Regions from separate parts of the Thermomonospora cellulosilytica genome, predicted to be linked through region 2. Evidence: riboswitches for the same ligand, from Rfam matches in the RefSeq annotation. Region 2 holds a riboswitch; the other holds the start of a gene.
The links. A riboswitch is a leader RNA that binds a small molecule or an ion and turns the genes downstream of it on or off. The one in region 2 is predicted to bind cobalamin.

Region 1 (7,425 bases), 840 kb from region 2:
GGGAACCGGACCTGCCGCCGCACGGCTGGCCGTACTCCGACCGGTACGCCTGACCTCACACGGAGGTCTCCGCACGGCCGCGGGCGGGGGTCCTGCCGCGCCACAGCAGCGCGTCCAGGCCGAACCGCCCGCTGCCGGTGCCGGCCAGCAGCAGCGCGGTCGCCGCGACGAGGAGGACGAACTCGAAACCGCCCTCGTTGACGAAGAGCCCGTCGTCCCGGTGCACGAACCAGTACGCCCCCGCCATGTCGAGGGCGATCAGCACCCCGGCGACCGGCACCAGCAGGCCGAGGATCAGGGCGAGGCCGCCCAGGATCTCCACCCAGGTCGCGTAGTAGGCGGCCAGGGTGGGCAGGGGGATCCCCAGGTCGTCGAACCCCCGGGCGACGGCCCCGAGCCCGATGTCGGTGAGCTTCTGCAACCCGTGCGCGAGGAGGATCACCCCGAGGGCCAGACGGCCGATCAGGAGTCCGATGTCGCGGAGGACGGGAAAACGGTCGGCGAAATTCATGGTGGATCCAGGAGAGTTCGGTGTGCGTGGGCCGGCCGGGCGCCTCGGCCCGCCGCCGGCGGTGCGGGCCGCCTGTCCCGGCCCGGCCTGGTTGAAAGAGGAATCACTACCCGGCGCGGGTGCCGTCAAGCGGCCCCGGGCGAAGACGCCGGCACTAGAGGTCGGCGGGCGTGCGCGGGTCCGGGGCGCCGGGGGGCAGGACGCCGTGGCGGCGCAGCACCCGCCCGACCGCCGGGCCCCAGGCCGGGCGGAGCCGGGCCGCGCGCAGCAGCGCCTCGTCGGTGAGCAGGTCGGCGGCCCTCCCGGTGTGCAGGTGGCCCTCGGCCAGGATCGCGGCGTCGTCGGCCCAGCGGTGGGCGAGGTCCACGTCGTGGGTGGATGCCACGATCGTGGTGCCGGCGGCCTGCAGGGCGGCCAGCGTCGCCAGCAGCGCGTCCACCCCGGCCGGGTCCAGCCCGGCGGTCGGCTCGTCCAGCACCAGCACCGCCGGGCGCAGCGCCAGCGCCCCGGCGATCGCCACCCGCTTGCGCTGGCCGAACGACAGCAGATGGGTGGGCCGGTCGGCCAGGTCGGCGATCTCCATGGCCGCCAGCGCCTCGGCGACCCGCGCGCGCACCCGGTCGGCGGGCAGCCCCAGGTTCAGCGGGCCGAACGACACGTCCTGCACGACGCTCGCCGAGAACAACTGGTCGTCGGGGTCCTGCAGCACCAGTTGGACGCGGGTCCGCAACTCGGTGAGGCCCCGCCGCGAGTACGACACCGGCGACCCCCGCCACAGGACCTGTCCCCGTGACGGCCGCAGCCCTCCGGTCAGCAGCCGCAGCAGGGTCGTCTTGCCCACGCCGTTCGGCCCGAGCAGCGCCAGCGTCCGTCCCTCCGGCACCTCCAGCGACAGCCCGCCGAAGACCGGCGGTTCGCCGTCGTAGGCGAACGAGACCTCCCGGGCACTGAGGATCGGCGTCACGGCGGACCTTTCAAGACGAGTCACAGCAGGCGTTCCAGGGCGAGGGTGGCGGTGACCGCCAGGGCGGCGGGCAGCGGGGCGGCCAGCAGGAACGGCGTCCGCAGCGGGATCGGCTCGACCGCGACCGTCAGGGCGCCGGTGTAGCCGCGCCCGGCCAGGCCGATCTCCAGCCGGCGGGCGCGGTCGAACGAGCGCACGAACACCGCCGAGCCCAGCCCGCCCAGGGAACGCCAGGTCGCCTGCAGGGACCGGGCGCCCAGCCGGCCGGCCTGGGCGTCGCGGATCCGCCGGGTGGTGTCCAGCACCACGAACAGCATCCGGTAGATCAGCGCCGCCACCTCCACCAGCGTCGCGGGCACCCCGAGCCGCACCAGCCGGGGCAGGGTGTCGGCCAGCGGGGTCGTCCCGGCGAACAGCAGCTGGCACAGCACCGCCGCCCCGCACCGGGCCACCACCTCCCCGGCCCGCCGCGGCCCCCCGTCCGCCCAGCCGATCCCGTCCGCGCCCACCGTGACCAGGAACGTCAGCGATCCGGTCAGCGCGAACCCCAGCGGCGTCCGGGCGGCCCGCAGCAGCGTGCGGGCCGGCACCCGCGCCCAGCACAGCGCCACCGCCAGGGCGACCAGCGCCGTCACCACCGCCCCCGGCCAGGGCGGCAGCACCAGCGCGCAGCCCAGCAGTCCTCCGGCCAGCAGCGCCTTGGCGGCAGGGTGGTGCCGCCGCCACGGGCTGCGGTAGGCCGCGGCGTCGATGGCGAGCACTCAGCCGTCGTCCCGCCGGGCGGCGGTCAGCCTGCGCCGCGTCCGGACGACCCCGAGGCAGTAGCCGAGCACGCCCGCGCCCAGCGCCGCCTGCAACGCGAACAGCCCGGACTCGATCTCCCCGGACGGGGGCTCGTACAGCGGGGCGAACCAAGGCTCGTAGCCGGGGTCGTTCTCGGTGATGACGGTCTCCGCCTGCCCGTCCGCCCCGGTAAACGGCTCCTCCTTGCCGTCCCCGGCCCCGATCGCCAGCGGCGCCACCGCGAGCGCCACCACCGCCAGCACCAGCAGCAGGTTGACGATGCGGCCCTTCACGCCGTCACCTCCCTACGATCGCGCGGCACGCGGCACCGGCGGCAGTTCACGATGCGGTCCCTCACGCCGTCGCCTCCGTGCGGTCGGGGCGCAGCACGCCGAGGCGGGTCAGGTCGGCGGCGGCGGAGGTGCGCAGCAGCCGGACGACGAGGACGGTCAGCAGGCCCTCGCTGATCGCCAGCGGGATCTGGGTGACCGCGAAGATCCCGCCGAACTTGGCCAGCGCCCCCGCGAAGCCGGACTCGGCGTCGGGGAAGGCCAGCGCGAGCTGGGCCGTGGTGACGCAGTAGGTGGTCAGGTCGGCGACGAACGCCCCGGCGAACACCGCGGGGAGCAGGCCGAGGCGCCGCACCAGCAGGTACGCCCCGAAGCCCGCCCACGGCCCGGCGACCGCCATGGAGAACACGTTGGCGCCCAGCGTGGTCAGCCCTCCGTGCGCCAGCAGCAGCGCCTGGAACAGCAGGGTGATGGTGCCGAGCACCGTCATCGCCGGCGGGCGGAACAGGATCGCGCCGAGCCCGGTGCCGGTCGGATGCGAGCAGCTTCCGGTGACTGACGGGATCTTCAGCGCGGACAGCACGAAGCAGAACGCCCCCGACGCGCCCAGCAGCAGCTTGTCCTCGGGGGAGTCCTTGACGCGGCGGCTCAGCACCGTCGCGCCGTGGACGACGAACGGGGCCGCGGCCACGGACCAGGCGACGGCATGGGAGACGGGGAGATAGCCCTCGGCGATGTGCACGGGCGGACACCGGACCTTTCCAGCACCTCGTGGACGGTGGTCGAGCGCCGTGGCCGGTCTCCTGGCTGACGGGTCCGGCCCGCCGCTCCACCTTCCCAGGCGCGGGCGCCCAGTGGCCTCCATGCGGAGCGAGCGGCGGGATCTCCCGATCACAGTGGCGAGGGCCGCTCCGGTCTTGCACCGGAATTCCCGAACACCACGGCCCGGACAGCCTAGCCATACCTGCCCGGTTGCGCAGGTATGGGGATATGGATCTCTGGCACGATGGACAGGTGCATCTGGTTCCCGCCGACCGTGCCCACCGGACCCCCATCGACGACCACCGTCCGTGCGAGGCGATCGCGGCCATCGGCGACCCGGCCCGCGTGGCGGCCTGGGCCCGCCGCTTCGACCTGCTGTCGGACCCCGGCCGGCTCACCCTGCTGCTGGCCATCGACTCCGCCGGGCCGATCAGCGTGACCGACCTGGCCACCGCCTCGGGGATGTCCGACACGGCCGTCTCCCGCGCGCTGCGGCTGCTGCGCACCGCCGGCCTGGTGGAGCCCGAACGCGACGGCCGGATCGTCCGCTACCGGCTGGCCGACCCCGCCATCCGCCCGCTGCTGGCGGCCGCCGCCTCCTGACCCGTTCCCCGAAGACGCGGGTCAGCCGCGCGGCGCGTACATGATCACCGCGACGCCCAGCAGGCAGATCGCCGCGCCCGCCAGGTCCCACCGGTCCGGCCGGAACCCGTCGACCAGCACGCCCCACGCCAGCGACCCGGCCACGAACACGCCCCCGTACGCCGCCAGGATCCGCCCGAAGTGCGGGTCCGGCTGGAACGTCGCCACGAACCCGTACGCCCCCAGCGCCAGCACCCCGGCCGCGATCCACAGCAGGCCGCGATGCTCCCGCCACCCCTGCCAGACCAGCCACGCCCCGCCGATCTCGGCCAGCGCGGCCAACCCGAACAGCACCAGCGAACGCAGCACGGTCATGGACCGCACCCTCTCATCCCGCCCGTCCCGCCCGTGCCCCGGTCGCCGGGGGCTACAGCGGAACGAAGGTCAGGCCGCGCTTCTTGAGCCGGGGCAGGACCTGGCGGAGGGCGGCGACGGTCTGGGAGCGGTCGCCGCCGCCGTCGTGGCAGAGCATGATCGCGCCCTCCTTGGACTCCAGCAGGGCGCGCCTGATCCGGCCGACCCCGGGCCGCCGCCAGTCCTGCGGGTCGACCTCCCAGCCGATCGGGATCATCCCGAACTCGGCGGTCGTCTCGAACACCTGCTTGGACCAGGCCCCGCCCGGCGCCCGGAAGAACTTCGGGGTGACCCCGGTGGCCTGGGCGATCCGCTCGTGGGCCTCGGCGATCTCCCGGCGGATCCGCCGGGAGCCGATCCGGTCGAACGGCGACGGATGGCTCATGGTGTGGTTGCAGATCTGGTGCCCCGCCTCCACGATCCGCCGGGTGATCAGCGGGTACTCCCTGACCATCTCGCCCACCACGAAGAAGGTCGCCGTGACCCGGTGCTCGGCCAGCAGGTCCAGGATCTGCGGCGTGTACTCCGGGTGCGGGCCGTCGTCGATGGTCAGCGAGATCGTCCCCGGCGGCCGTCCGGGACCCAGCTCCCTGAGGTTGGTCACCGCCTCCTTGCGGCGCGGCGCCGGGGTCGGCTTCCACGCCGGGTGGCCGGGCAGGATCACGGCGGGGGTCACCACCGGGGGCCGCCCGGGCGCGTGCGGCCCGCCGGCCGCGCGCAACGGGCGCGAACCCGAGGGAGCCGGGGTGGGGGTCGGCCGGGCGGCGGGTCCGCGCCCGCCCGTCCCGGCGGCGCCGCGCACGCTGTCGGACGAGGCCGCCACGGCGAAACCGATCGCCCCCAACGTCCACAACAACCGGCGCCGCGTCGGCTCCTTCAAGTCCATGGCCAATAAAGGTATAGGGCGTTTTACCGTCACACCGGCGTGTTCGGCACAGATCGGGCGACGGCGCCCCGGGAAGGCCCGGAACGTCCCCGGGCGAAGGTGAAGGAGGACGATGGCGACGCCCGTGGTGGGGGTGCCGCTGGCGGTGGTGCTGCTCGCGCTGACCGCGGTGGCCGCGCTGCTGGTGCGGGCCGGCGGCATCGGCGCGGCCCGGGAGGTGGCGGTGGCGGCCGGGCGCGCCGCGGGCCAGCTGGCCGCGGTGTCGCTGCTGATCGCCGCGGTGCTGCGGAGCGCGGGCGCCACGGCCGCGTTCGTCGCGCTGATGCTGGTGATCGCCGCGGTCACCGCCGCCGGGCGGATCGCCGGGCGGCGTTCGGCGAGGGCGGCCGGCTGGTCCGGGCTGGCCATCGCCGCCGGGGTCGGCCCGGTGCTGGCGCTGGTGGTGCTGTCGGGGGTGGTGCCGGCCCGGCCGGTGGCGGTGCTGCCGATCGCCGGGATCCTGATCGGCGGGGCGATGACCGCGACCGCGCTGACCGGCCGCCGCACGCTGGACGAGCTGCGCACCCGGCACGGCGAGTACGAGGCGGCGCTGGCGCTCGGGCTGGTGCCCCGGGACGCGGCCCTGGAGGTGTGCCGTCCGGTCGCGGCGCTGGCGCTCGTCCCGGCGCTGGACCAGACCCGCACGGTGGGGCTGGTGACGCTGCCGGGCGCGTTCGTGGGGGTGCTGCTGGGCGGGGCGAGCCCGGTGGAGGCGGGCGCGACGCAGCTGCTGGTGCTGGTCGGGCTGCTGGCGGCCGAGGCGGTCTGCGTGCTGGCGACCCTGGAACTGGTCGCCACCGGCCGGCTGCATGAGGCCGAATGAGCGGGCGGCCGGAGTAACGGCTTTCCAGGCGCATGGGGTGAGGAACGCTGTACGCCTGCTCCGGCCGCCTGCTCCCTCCGGAGTGCCCCTTGCCGTCCCGGCGGTCCGGGGGCGAGTCGGGCCGCGGTCCGGCAAGGGCTTCGACGATAACTCGCGGTATGAAATGCGTGAAGTGACTCACTGTCTACAGTTATTCACAACATGTGTCAGCTTTGGCGGGTCACTCGTTCACGCGTTCCGTCCGGCCGTTCCGTCACGCGGGCGGTGTGCGCGCCGACGCTCCGTGCGCGGTTCCGCAGTCTTGCCGTAACTGCGAACCGTTCGCAATAGTGGCGGCATGGTGTCCCGCCGGGCGGCGCCTCCCGGACCGGGGTCATGCTCAGAACACGTCCCGCACGGTCCGGGAGGCGCCGCCCCGTTCTCTCGGCGGAACGCATCGTCATGGTCTCTCGTTGACCGGGTACGGAAGCGCACGAGAACGCTTCCGCCGACCCCCGGAAGGGGAGGACGACCATGGCCTCGATCGTCACGAAGATCAGGCGATTCCTGCACACCCCGCAGGGCCGCCAGGCCCGCGCCCACGCCGAACGGCTGGCCCGCGACCCCCGCGCCCGCGCCAAGCTCCGCAGCCTGATGGGCAAGCGCGGCGCAGGCGGGCGCCGCCACTGAGGAACCACACGCCGGTGAGCGGTCCGGGGACCGCTCACCGGCCGGCGGGCCACCGCGGTGAGCCCGTCCCCGGAGCGACGGATTTCCCGGGCCTCCCTCTCCAGTGCGGCGGAACTTCTCCGCCCTGCGGCGGAGTCAAAGGGGTGCGGTGTCCCGGTATGGTCCGAAGACCCGGGGAAAGGCGGGGCTGTGGAGCCTGGAGCGGTACTGGACGGCAAATACCGGCTGGTGCGACGGCTGGGCCAGGGCGGCATGGGCGAGGTGTGGGCCGCCGACGACCTGTCGCTCGGCCGGCGGGTCGCGGTCAAGATCGTGCTGTCCAACCTGGGCATCGACCAGGAGCTGATCCGGCGGCTGCGGCGCGAGGCGCAGGCGGCGGCGTCGCTGCAGCATCCGGGGATCACCGTGGTCCACGCGATGGGCGAGCACGAGGGGCATCCGTTCTTCGTGATGGAGCTGCTGGAGGGCCGCGACTTCGGGGCGCTGCTGGAGGCGCACCCGGACGGGCTGTCCGTACCGCACGCGGTGTCGCTGGTCAGGCAGGTCGCCGAGGCGCTGGCGTACGCGCACCGCAAGGGCGTGGTGCACCGCGACATCAAGCCCGCCAACCTGATGGAGCTGGCCGAGGGCGGCGTCAAGATCTGCGACTTCGGCATCGCCCGGTTCGCCGACGCCGCCTCCGACCTCACCCCGATGGGCATC
Region 2 (7,425 bases):
CTCCAGCCGTTCGGGGTCGATGGCGCGGCCGTCCAGCTCGACGTACAGGTGCGCGGCGACCGAGCCGAGGGACTGCTCGCTGTCACGGCCGATCCAGTAGGCGTGCTGCATCAGGGCCAGCGGGAACGGCCCGTCGGGTTCGGCGGTCTCGGGCTCGGCGGCCTCGGCCTCGGGCGCGGGCTCGATGGCGCCGCGCTCGGCCAGCAGCTCCCACCACTGCGCCAGGGTGGGCCGTTCGGCCAGCTCGGCGAACGCCACCTCGATGCCGCGCTTGCGCAGCCGCCCGGTCAGGCTCATCAGCCGGATCGAGTCCATGCCCAGCTCGATCAGGTTGTCGTGCGGGTCGACCTGTTCCCCGAGCACCTGGGTCAGCGACTCGTGCAGTTCTTCCCTGGTCAGCACAGAACGCTCCTTGTGAACTTAGGTAAGGCTAACCTAATTCACAGCATTCCGGCCGTCAACGCCCTCCGCCGGTCCGCCGGCACCACCAGCGGGGTCCCCGTCTCCGGGCACGGGATGATCTGGCAGGGCAGCCCGAACACCCGCTCCACCAGCTCCGCCGTCACCACATCCTCCGGCGCCCCCTGCGCGACGATCTCGCCGTCGCGCATCGCCACCAGATGGGTCGCGTACCGGCAGGCGTGGTTGAGGTCGTGCAGCACCGCCACCAGCGTGCGGCCCTCCTCGTGCAGCCGCGAGCACAGGTCCAGCACCTCGATCTGGTGCGCGATGTCCAGGAACGTCGTCGGCTCGTCCAGCAGCATGATCGGGGTCTCCTGGGCCAGCACCAGCGCCAGCCACACCCGCTGCCGCTGCCCGCCCGACAGCTCGTCCACGACCCGGCCGGCCAGCCCGCTCACCCCGACCGCCTCCATCGCGGCCGACACCGCCCGCTCGTCCTCCCCGGACCACTGGCGCAGCAGCCCCTGGTACGGGTACCGGCCGCGGGCCACCAGATCCGCCACCGTGATCTCGTCCGGCGTGATCGGCTGCTGCGGCAGCAGCCCCACCCGCCGCGCGACCTGCTTGGCCTGCTGCCCCAGGATCGGCTCCCCGTCCAGGAACACCGCCCCCTCCCGGGGCTTGAGCAGCCGCGCCAGCGCCCGCAGCAGGGTCGACTTCCCGCACGCGTTCGGCCCCACGATCACCGTGAACGACCCGTCCGGGATCTCCACCCCGAGCCCCTCGGCGACCACCCGCTGCTCGTAGGCGAGCGTCAGATCCCGAGCCGCGAGCCTGCTCATGTGGTCCCCTTTCGTCCGGTGGTGGTCAGCAGCCAGACCAGGTAGAGGCCGCCGAGGGTGCCGGTGACGACGCCGACCGGGACGGCGGCCGGAAGCTTGAGGGAGATCAGGTCGCTGACGGCCAGCAGGGCGGCGCCCATCAGCCCGGCCGACAGCAGGTGCGGGCCGGTGCGGCGGGTCAGGCGGCGGGCCAGCTGGGGCGCGGCCAGGGCGACGAACGGCACCGGGCCGACCGCCGTCGTGGCGGCGGCGATCAGCCCGACCCCCGCGGCGACCAGGATCGCGCGGGAACGCTGCACGGGGACGCCGAGGGCCTGGGCGGCGTCGTCGCCGAGCTCGCCCATCTTGAGCCGGCCACCGTAGGCCAGCGCCGGCGGGACCAGGACGGCGAGCGCCAGGGCCAGCGGGACGGCGTGCTCCCAGCCGCGGTTGTTGAGGCTGCCGGTCAGCCAGAACGCGGCCTCGTAGGCGTCGCGCAGCTCGGCCCGGGTGATCAGGTAGCTGTTGCAGGCCTCCAGCATGGCCGCCGCCCCCACGCCGATCAGCACCAGGCGGTGGCCGTTCACCCCGCCGCCCCGGTACGACAGCGCGTACACCGCCGCGGCCGTGCACACCGCGCCGGACACCGACCCGACGGCGATCGAGGCCGTACCGCCGCCGAGGACCAGGATCTGCAGCAGCGCGCCGGTGGACGCGCCGGTGGTGAAGCCGATCAGGTCGGGGCTGCCCAGCGGGTTGCGGGACATGCTCTGGAAGATCGCCCCGCTGATGCCCAGCGCCAGCCCCGCCAGCAGCCCGGCCACCGCGCGCGGCAGCCGCAGCTCGGTCACGATGAACGTGGTGGCCGCATCGCCCTGCCCGGCCAGCGCCCGCACCACCTCCGGCGCCGGGATCGGGAAGTCCCCGGTGCCGACCACGAACACCGCCGCCGCCAGTCCCACCGCCAGCAGCGCGACGCCCACCGCGGCGGCCCGCGGCTCCCACCGCACCGACAGCGCTCCGGCGCGCACCACCCGGCTCACAGCTTCGGCGCCTTCCCCCGGCGGACCATCCAGATGAAGACCGGCGCCCCCACGAACGCGGTCACGATGCCGGTCTCCAGCTCACCGGGCCTGGCCAGCACCCGCCCGGCGATGTCGGCGGCCAGCAGCAGCACCGGGGCCAGCAGCAGCGAGTACGGCAGCACCCACCGCTGGTCCGGCCCGATCGCCGAGCGCACCATGAACGGCACCGCCAGCCCGAGGAACCAGATCGGCCCCACCGCCGCCGTCGCCGACCCGCACAGCACCACGATCGCCAGCGCCCCCAGCACGCGGGTCCGGCCGGGGTTCACCCCCAGCGCCCGGCCCGCCTCCTCCCCGAGCGCCAGCGCGTTCAGCGGCCGGGCCAGCAGCAGCGCCAGCACGGCACCGCCCAGCATGAACGGCCCGAGCTGCGCGAACACCTCCAGGTCCCGGCCCGACAGCGATCCCACCTGCCAGAACCGGAACCCGTCGAAGTTGCGCGGGTCCAGCAGCATCACCCCGGCGGTCAGCGCGCTGAACACCGCGTTCAGCGCCGCCCCCGCCAGCACCAGCCGCGACGGCGTGGCCCCGGCCCGGCCGTAGGAGCCGACCGCGTACACCAGCAGCGCCGCCCCGGCCGCCCCCGCGAACGCCGCCCACACGTACACCAGCGACGTCCGCGCGTCGAGGAACCCGATGACCAGCACCACCGCGAACGCCGCGCCGCCGTTCACGCCCAGCAGCCCCGGCTCGGCCATCGGGTTGCGGGTGAGCGCCTGCATCAGCGCGCCCGCCAGCCCCAGCGCCGCGCCGACCGCGACCCCCAGCAGCGTGCGCGGCACCCGGAGGTCCTGGATGATCAGCGCCTCCCGTGACCCGTCCGGGTGCAGAAGGCCGGCCACGACCCGGTCCAGCGGGATGCTCTCGGCCCCGATCGCCAGGCTCGCCGCCATGGTCAGCACGAGGACGCCGGCCAGGACCAGCAGCCCCCCGGCCCGTCCGGCCGCGGCCGTCGCGCTGACGGGCTCCTTGCGCGGGGGGGCTTCGCGCACCGGAGTCGACACGGATTTAGGCTAGCCTAAGCTAAGCCCGTCGATAAACGCCCTTCCCCGCCGATTCCGGCGCCGGGCTTTCGTCATGCCCGGAATGTCGGTGCCCTCCGCCAGGATGCCTTTCGTGGCGATCCATGTGGCGAGCCGGCGACGCGGCACGGCGTCCATCGAACGCGAGCACCCGGACGCGCTCGTCGTGGACGTGACCTCACGGGCCGAGGAGCCCTGGGTGCGGTTCAGCCCCTTCTACCCCCACGGCGGCATTCCCGTCCCGTTCACACCGGGAGTCACGGCCGCGTCCGTCGAGGGCGTCTGGCAGGCGCTCAAGGTCTTCGCCGACGCCGACGTGGACCCCGCCAAGCTCTCGATCACCACGATGCGGGGCCTCAAGCGCACCGTCCGCCGGCACGGCCCCGTCCGGGGCCACCGGGCCGGCCTCCACGGCCGGACCCTGCTCCCCTACGAGCAGGCCCGCAGGCAGATCTACCTCCCCACCTACCGCTGGACCCTGGAGCACCGCACCGCCGACCTGGTGACCCGCCTGACCGCCCTGTCCCGGCACCGCGACGTCGTCCTCCTCGACTACACGACGAACGGCGACGTCACCGACCTGTCCACCCCGCTGTCCCACGCCGCCCTGATCCGCCACCACATCGAGAACACCTGGCCCGCCTGACACGGTCGTCCTCCGTTCGCCGGGCCACGGGAGGTCAGCCCGTCCTCGCTCCGCCGCGGTCGCCCGATCTCCCTCGCGCGGGCCCGGAACAGGTCAGGTGAGGCCGCAGAGCGTTCCGCAGACGGGGCAGTGGGCGCGTTTGACGGTGGAGGTCACCAGCGCCCGGCAGTTGTCGCATCGCCCGCTCTCGAGCAGTCCCCACGGCGGCCCGATGCTCCCGTCGTAGAGGTCGCGGGCGGGCCAGGCGACGAGTTCGACGTAGGGCTCTTCGGGTTCGTCGTCCGGGTCGGGCCGCGATCGGAATGCCTCGGCGAGCACGAGGATGCTCTCCCCGTCCTCGTCCGCATGGCGGGGCAGGACCCGGCGCAGCACGTCGACCAGCTCGCCCAGGGTGAGCTGCCGCAGCCTCTGGGCGAGCCGTTCCCGCTCCTCGTCGCTCGTGGTGCTGAACGGCGGAAGGGGACCCTGCTCGTCGGCGGCCATACGGTCACCGTAGGCAGGGGCGGCCGGGACGTTCCACGGGTTTTCGTCCGGCCCCGTACCGGGGACGCGTGGGACGGAACGTCACGTGTGCGAAGATTGCCGGTCGAAGGCGACGGCGGAACGAGGAAGCCGGTGCGAATCCGGCGCGGTCCCGCCACTGTGATCGGCGAGCGGATCCCGAACGACGCCACTGCCCGGGGCTCCGGGCGGGAAGGCCGGGACGAGCATCGACCCGAGAGCCAGGAGACTCACGCGGTCGCCTCCTCAGCACGATGGGGCGGATCTCCCCGGGCGAGGAACGGCGCCGTGCCGTGCCCCGCGCAGGGTGGATCCGGCCCTCCGCCCGCCGTGGGCGCCGTCGAGGAACGGCGGTCACGGCCCGTTCTCAGGAGAGACACCGGTGTCGATGGACAAGGCGCGGCTGCTGGCCGGGATGCTGCTGGTGCTGCCGCTGGCCGCGTGCGGCGGCGGCGCGCAGGAGCAGGCGACGGCGGCCGGCGGCGAGTGCGTCCGCGAGTACGACGCGGGCAAGGACTACTTCCCGGTCAAGCAGGAGATCCGGCACGCCACCAACTTCACCCTGCGGTACGCGAAGAACTACCAGGTCATCACGGTCAAGCAGCCGTCGCCGGGGGCCGCGCCGCAGACGTACGTGCTGGTGCGCTGCGGGACGCCCGCACCCAGGCTGGAGGGCGCGCTCAAGGGCGCGACCGTGGTGCAGACCCCGGTGCGCACGCTGTTCTCCGGCTCGACGACGCATCTGCCGTTCATCACCGAACTGGGCGTGCTGGACCGGCTGAAGGGCGTCGCCGCCGCCGGGCTGATCACCTCGCCGCAGGTCCGCGCGCAGGTGCGGGCCGGGAAGGTGGTCGAGTACGCCGACGTGACCGGCGAGCAGGTGAACACCGAGAAGGTGATCGGCGCCCGCCCGGACGTGCTGATGACCGACGGCCGGGAGAACCCCGCGTACGGGCCGCTGCGGCAGGCCGGGGTCAGGATCGTCGCGAACGCGGAGTGGCAGGAGACCACCGCCCTGGGCCGGGCCGAGTGGATCAAGTTCGTGGCCGCCCTGACCGGCACCGAGGCCACGGCGTCCGAGACGTTCGACAAGGTCGCCGCCGCCTACCGGGCGCTGGCCGGCAGGGTGCGGACGGCCGAGCCGGTGACGGTCCTGCCCGGCCAGATGTTCCAGGGCCAGTGGGCGATCCCGAACGGCGAGAGCTTCATGGCCCGCCTGATCCGGGACGCGGGCGGCACCTACGCCTGGGCCGGCACCAAGGGCACCGGCAGCATGACCCTCGACCTGGAGGCGGTGCTGGCCGAGGCCCGGGACGCCGAGGTCTGGCTGCCCCAGATGAACGAGTGGAAGACCCTCGCCGACGTCACCGAGGCCGACCCCCGGTACGCCGAGTTCGCCGCCTTCAGGTCCGGCAGGGTGTGGCCCGCCAACAAGGCCCTCGGCCCCGGCGGCGGCAACGACCTCTACGAACGCGGCGTCGTCCGCCCCGACCTGATCCTGGCCGACCTGGTCGCCATCCTCCACCCGGACCTGATGCCGAACCACTCGTTCACCTTCTACCAGCGGCTCGCCAAGTGACCGACCCCCGCGACCAGGCCCCCGCTCCGTCCGACACGGGCGGGCTCGCCGTGCGGCCGGGCGGGGCGGCGGGGGCACGGCGGCGGGGGGTCGTGCTGGGGGTGCTGGGGGCGGTCGTGGTGGCCGGGTTCGTGCTGGCGGTGGCGTTGGGGTCCACGGTGATCCCCGTCGACCGGGTGATCCCGGCGTTGCTGCGGCTGGACGGGGCCGACCCCGGGGTCGAGGTGATCATCTGGACGGTGCGGCTGCCGCGGGCGGTGACCGCGGTGCTGGCCGGGGCGGCGCTGGCGGTGGCCGGGGTGCAGATGCAGACGCTGTTCCGCAACCCGCTGGCCGAGCCGTACATCCTCGGGGTCAGTTCCGGCGCGAGCCTGGGCGTGGCGCTGGCGGTGACCGGCTGGGCGGTGCCGGCGGGCGCGTTCACCGGGGCGGTCGCCGGACCGGGGCGGGCCGGTCTGGTGGTGGCGGCCTCGGCGGGCGCGGCGGCGGTGCTGATGCTGGTGCTGGCGCTGGCACGGCGGGTCCGTTCGGTGGTGACGATCCTGGTCATCGGGGTGATGGTGGGCTCGGCCACGTCCTCGCTGATCACGCTGCTGCTGGCGTACTCCGACGGGCAGCGCGCCCAGCAGTACCTGGGCTGGAGCCTGGGCAGCTACGCCGGGACCACCTGGGACGACCTGGCGGTGTTCGCCTCGGTCTGCGGCGTGGCCCTGCTCGCCGCGCTGGCCGGGGTCAAGCCCCTGAACGCCCTGCTCCTCGGCGAGAACTACGCCCGCACCATGGGCGTCCGCGTGCGCCGCACCCGCACGGCCACCCTCCTGACGGCGTCGGTCCTCGCCGGCTCGGTCACCGCGTACTGCGGCCCGGTCGCGTTCCTGGGCCTGGCCGTCCCCCACATGGCCAGGCTGCTGCTGGGCACCGCCGACCACCGCGTCCTGATGCCCGCCGCGATCCTCCTCGGCTCCACCGTCTCCCTGGCCTGCTGCATCGCCACCCAGGCCCCCGGCAGCGGCGCGATCCTCCCCCTGAACGCGGTGACGACCGTCCTCGGCGCCCCCGTCGTCATCACCGTCCTCCTCCGCAGCCGCGCCGCCCGAGCCGGATGGGCGACGTGACCGCCATGCCGATCCCGCGGCCCGGCCGGTCCGCCGCGAACGCGCATGACGCCGGTCGCGCGGACCGCTGCCGCACGGACCCCTTCGGCTGGACGGAGGTGAACGCGTGCTGGTCTTGGACGCGTTGACGGTCGGTTATCCCGGGCGGCGGGGCCGGGCGGCGCGGCGCGTGCTGGAGCGGGTGGACGCCGAGGCGCGGGCCGGGGACCTGACGGTGCTGATCGGGCCGAACGGGACGGGCAAGTCGACGCTGC

Region 1: it holds a riboswitch for cobalamin, as region 2 does, so the genes downstream of both, HNR21_RS03180 (energy-coupling factor ABC transporter permease) here and HNR21_RS07350 (ABC transporter substrate-binding protein) in region 2, are expected to answer to the same signal.

Annotation. Positions count from the first base shown of each region.
Region 1 is NZ_JACJII010000001.1:668,982-676,406, reverse strand. Features, by position in the region: gene HNR21_RS03205 (YibE/F family protein) at 1-53, shown strand, start outside; gene HNR21_RS03200 (DoxX family protein) at 56-511, opposite strand; gene HNR21_RS03195 (energy-coupling factor ABC transporter ATP-binding protein) at 666-1,475, opposite strand; gene cbiQ (cobalt ECF transporter T component CbiQ) at 1,496-2,236, opposite strand; gene HNR21_RS03185 (energy-coupling factor ABC transporter substrate-binding protein) at 2,237-2,551, opposite strand; gene HNR21_RS03180 (energy-coupling factor ABC transporter permease) at 2,613-3,290, opposite strand; cobalamin riboswitch at 3,325-3,506, opposite strand; gene HNR21_RS03175 (ArsR/SmtB family transcription factor) at 3,563-3,913, shown strand; gene HNR21_RS03170 (YnfA family protein) at 3,935-4,267, opposite strand; gene HNR21_RS03165 (polysaccharide deacetylase family protein) at 4,320-5,192, opposite strand; gene HNR21_RS03160 (ABC transporter permease) at 5,305-6,054, shown strand; gene HNR21_RS03155 (hypothetical protein) at 6,568-6,723, shown strand; gene HNR21_RS03150 (DNA translocase FtsK 4TM domain-containing protein) at 6,913-7,425, shown strand, end outside.
Region 2 is NZ_JACJII010000001.1:1,506,353-1,513,777, reverse strand. Features, by position in the region: gene HNR21_RS07380 (non-ribosomal peptide synthetase) at 1-402, opposite strand, end outside; gene HNR21_RS07375 (ABC transporter ATP-binding protein) at 441-1,244, opposite strand; gene HNR21_RS07370 (FecCD family ABC transporter permease) at 1,241-2,266, opposite strand; gene HNR21_RS07365 (FecCD family ABC transporter permease) at 2,263-3,312, opposite strand; gene HNR21_RS07360 (DUF6939 family protein) at 3,416-3,976, shown strand; gene HNR21_RS07355 (hypothetical protein) at 4,070-4,459, opposite strand; cobalamin riboswitch at 4,541-4,729, shown strand; gene HNR21_RS07350 (ABC transporter substrate-binding protein) at 4,866-6,056, shown strand; gene HNR21_RS07345 (FecCD family ABC transporter permease) at 6,053-7,171, shown strand; gene HNR21_RS07340 (ABC transporter ATP-binding protein) at 7,278-7,425, shown strand, end outside.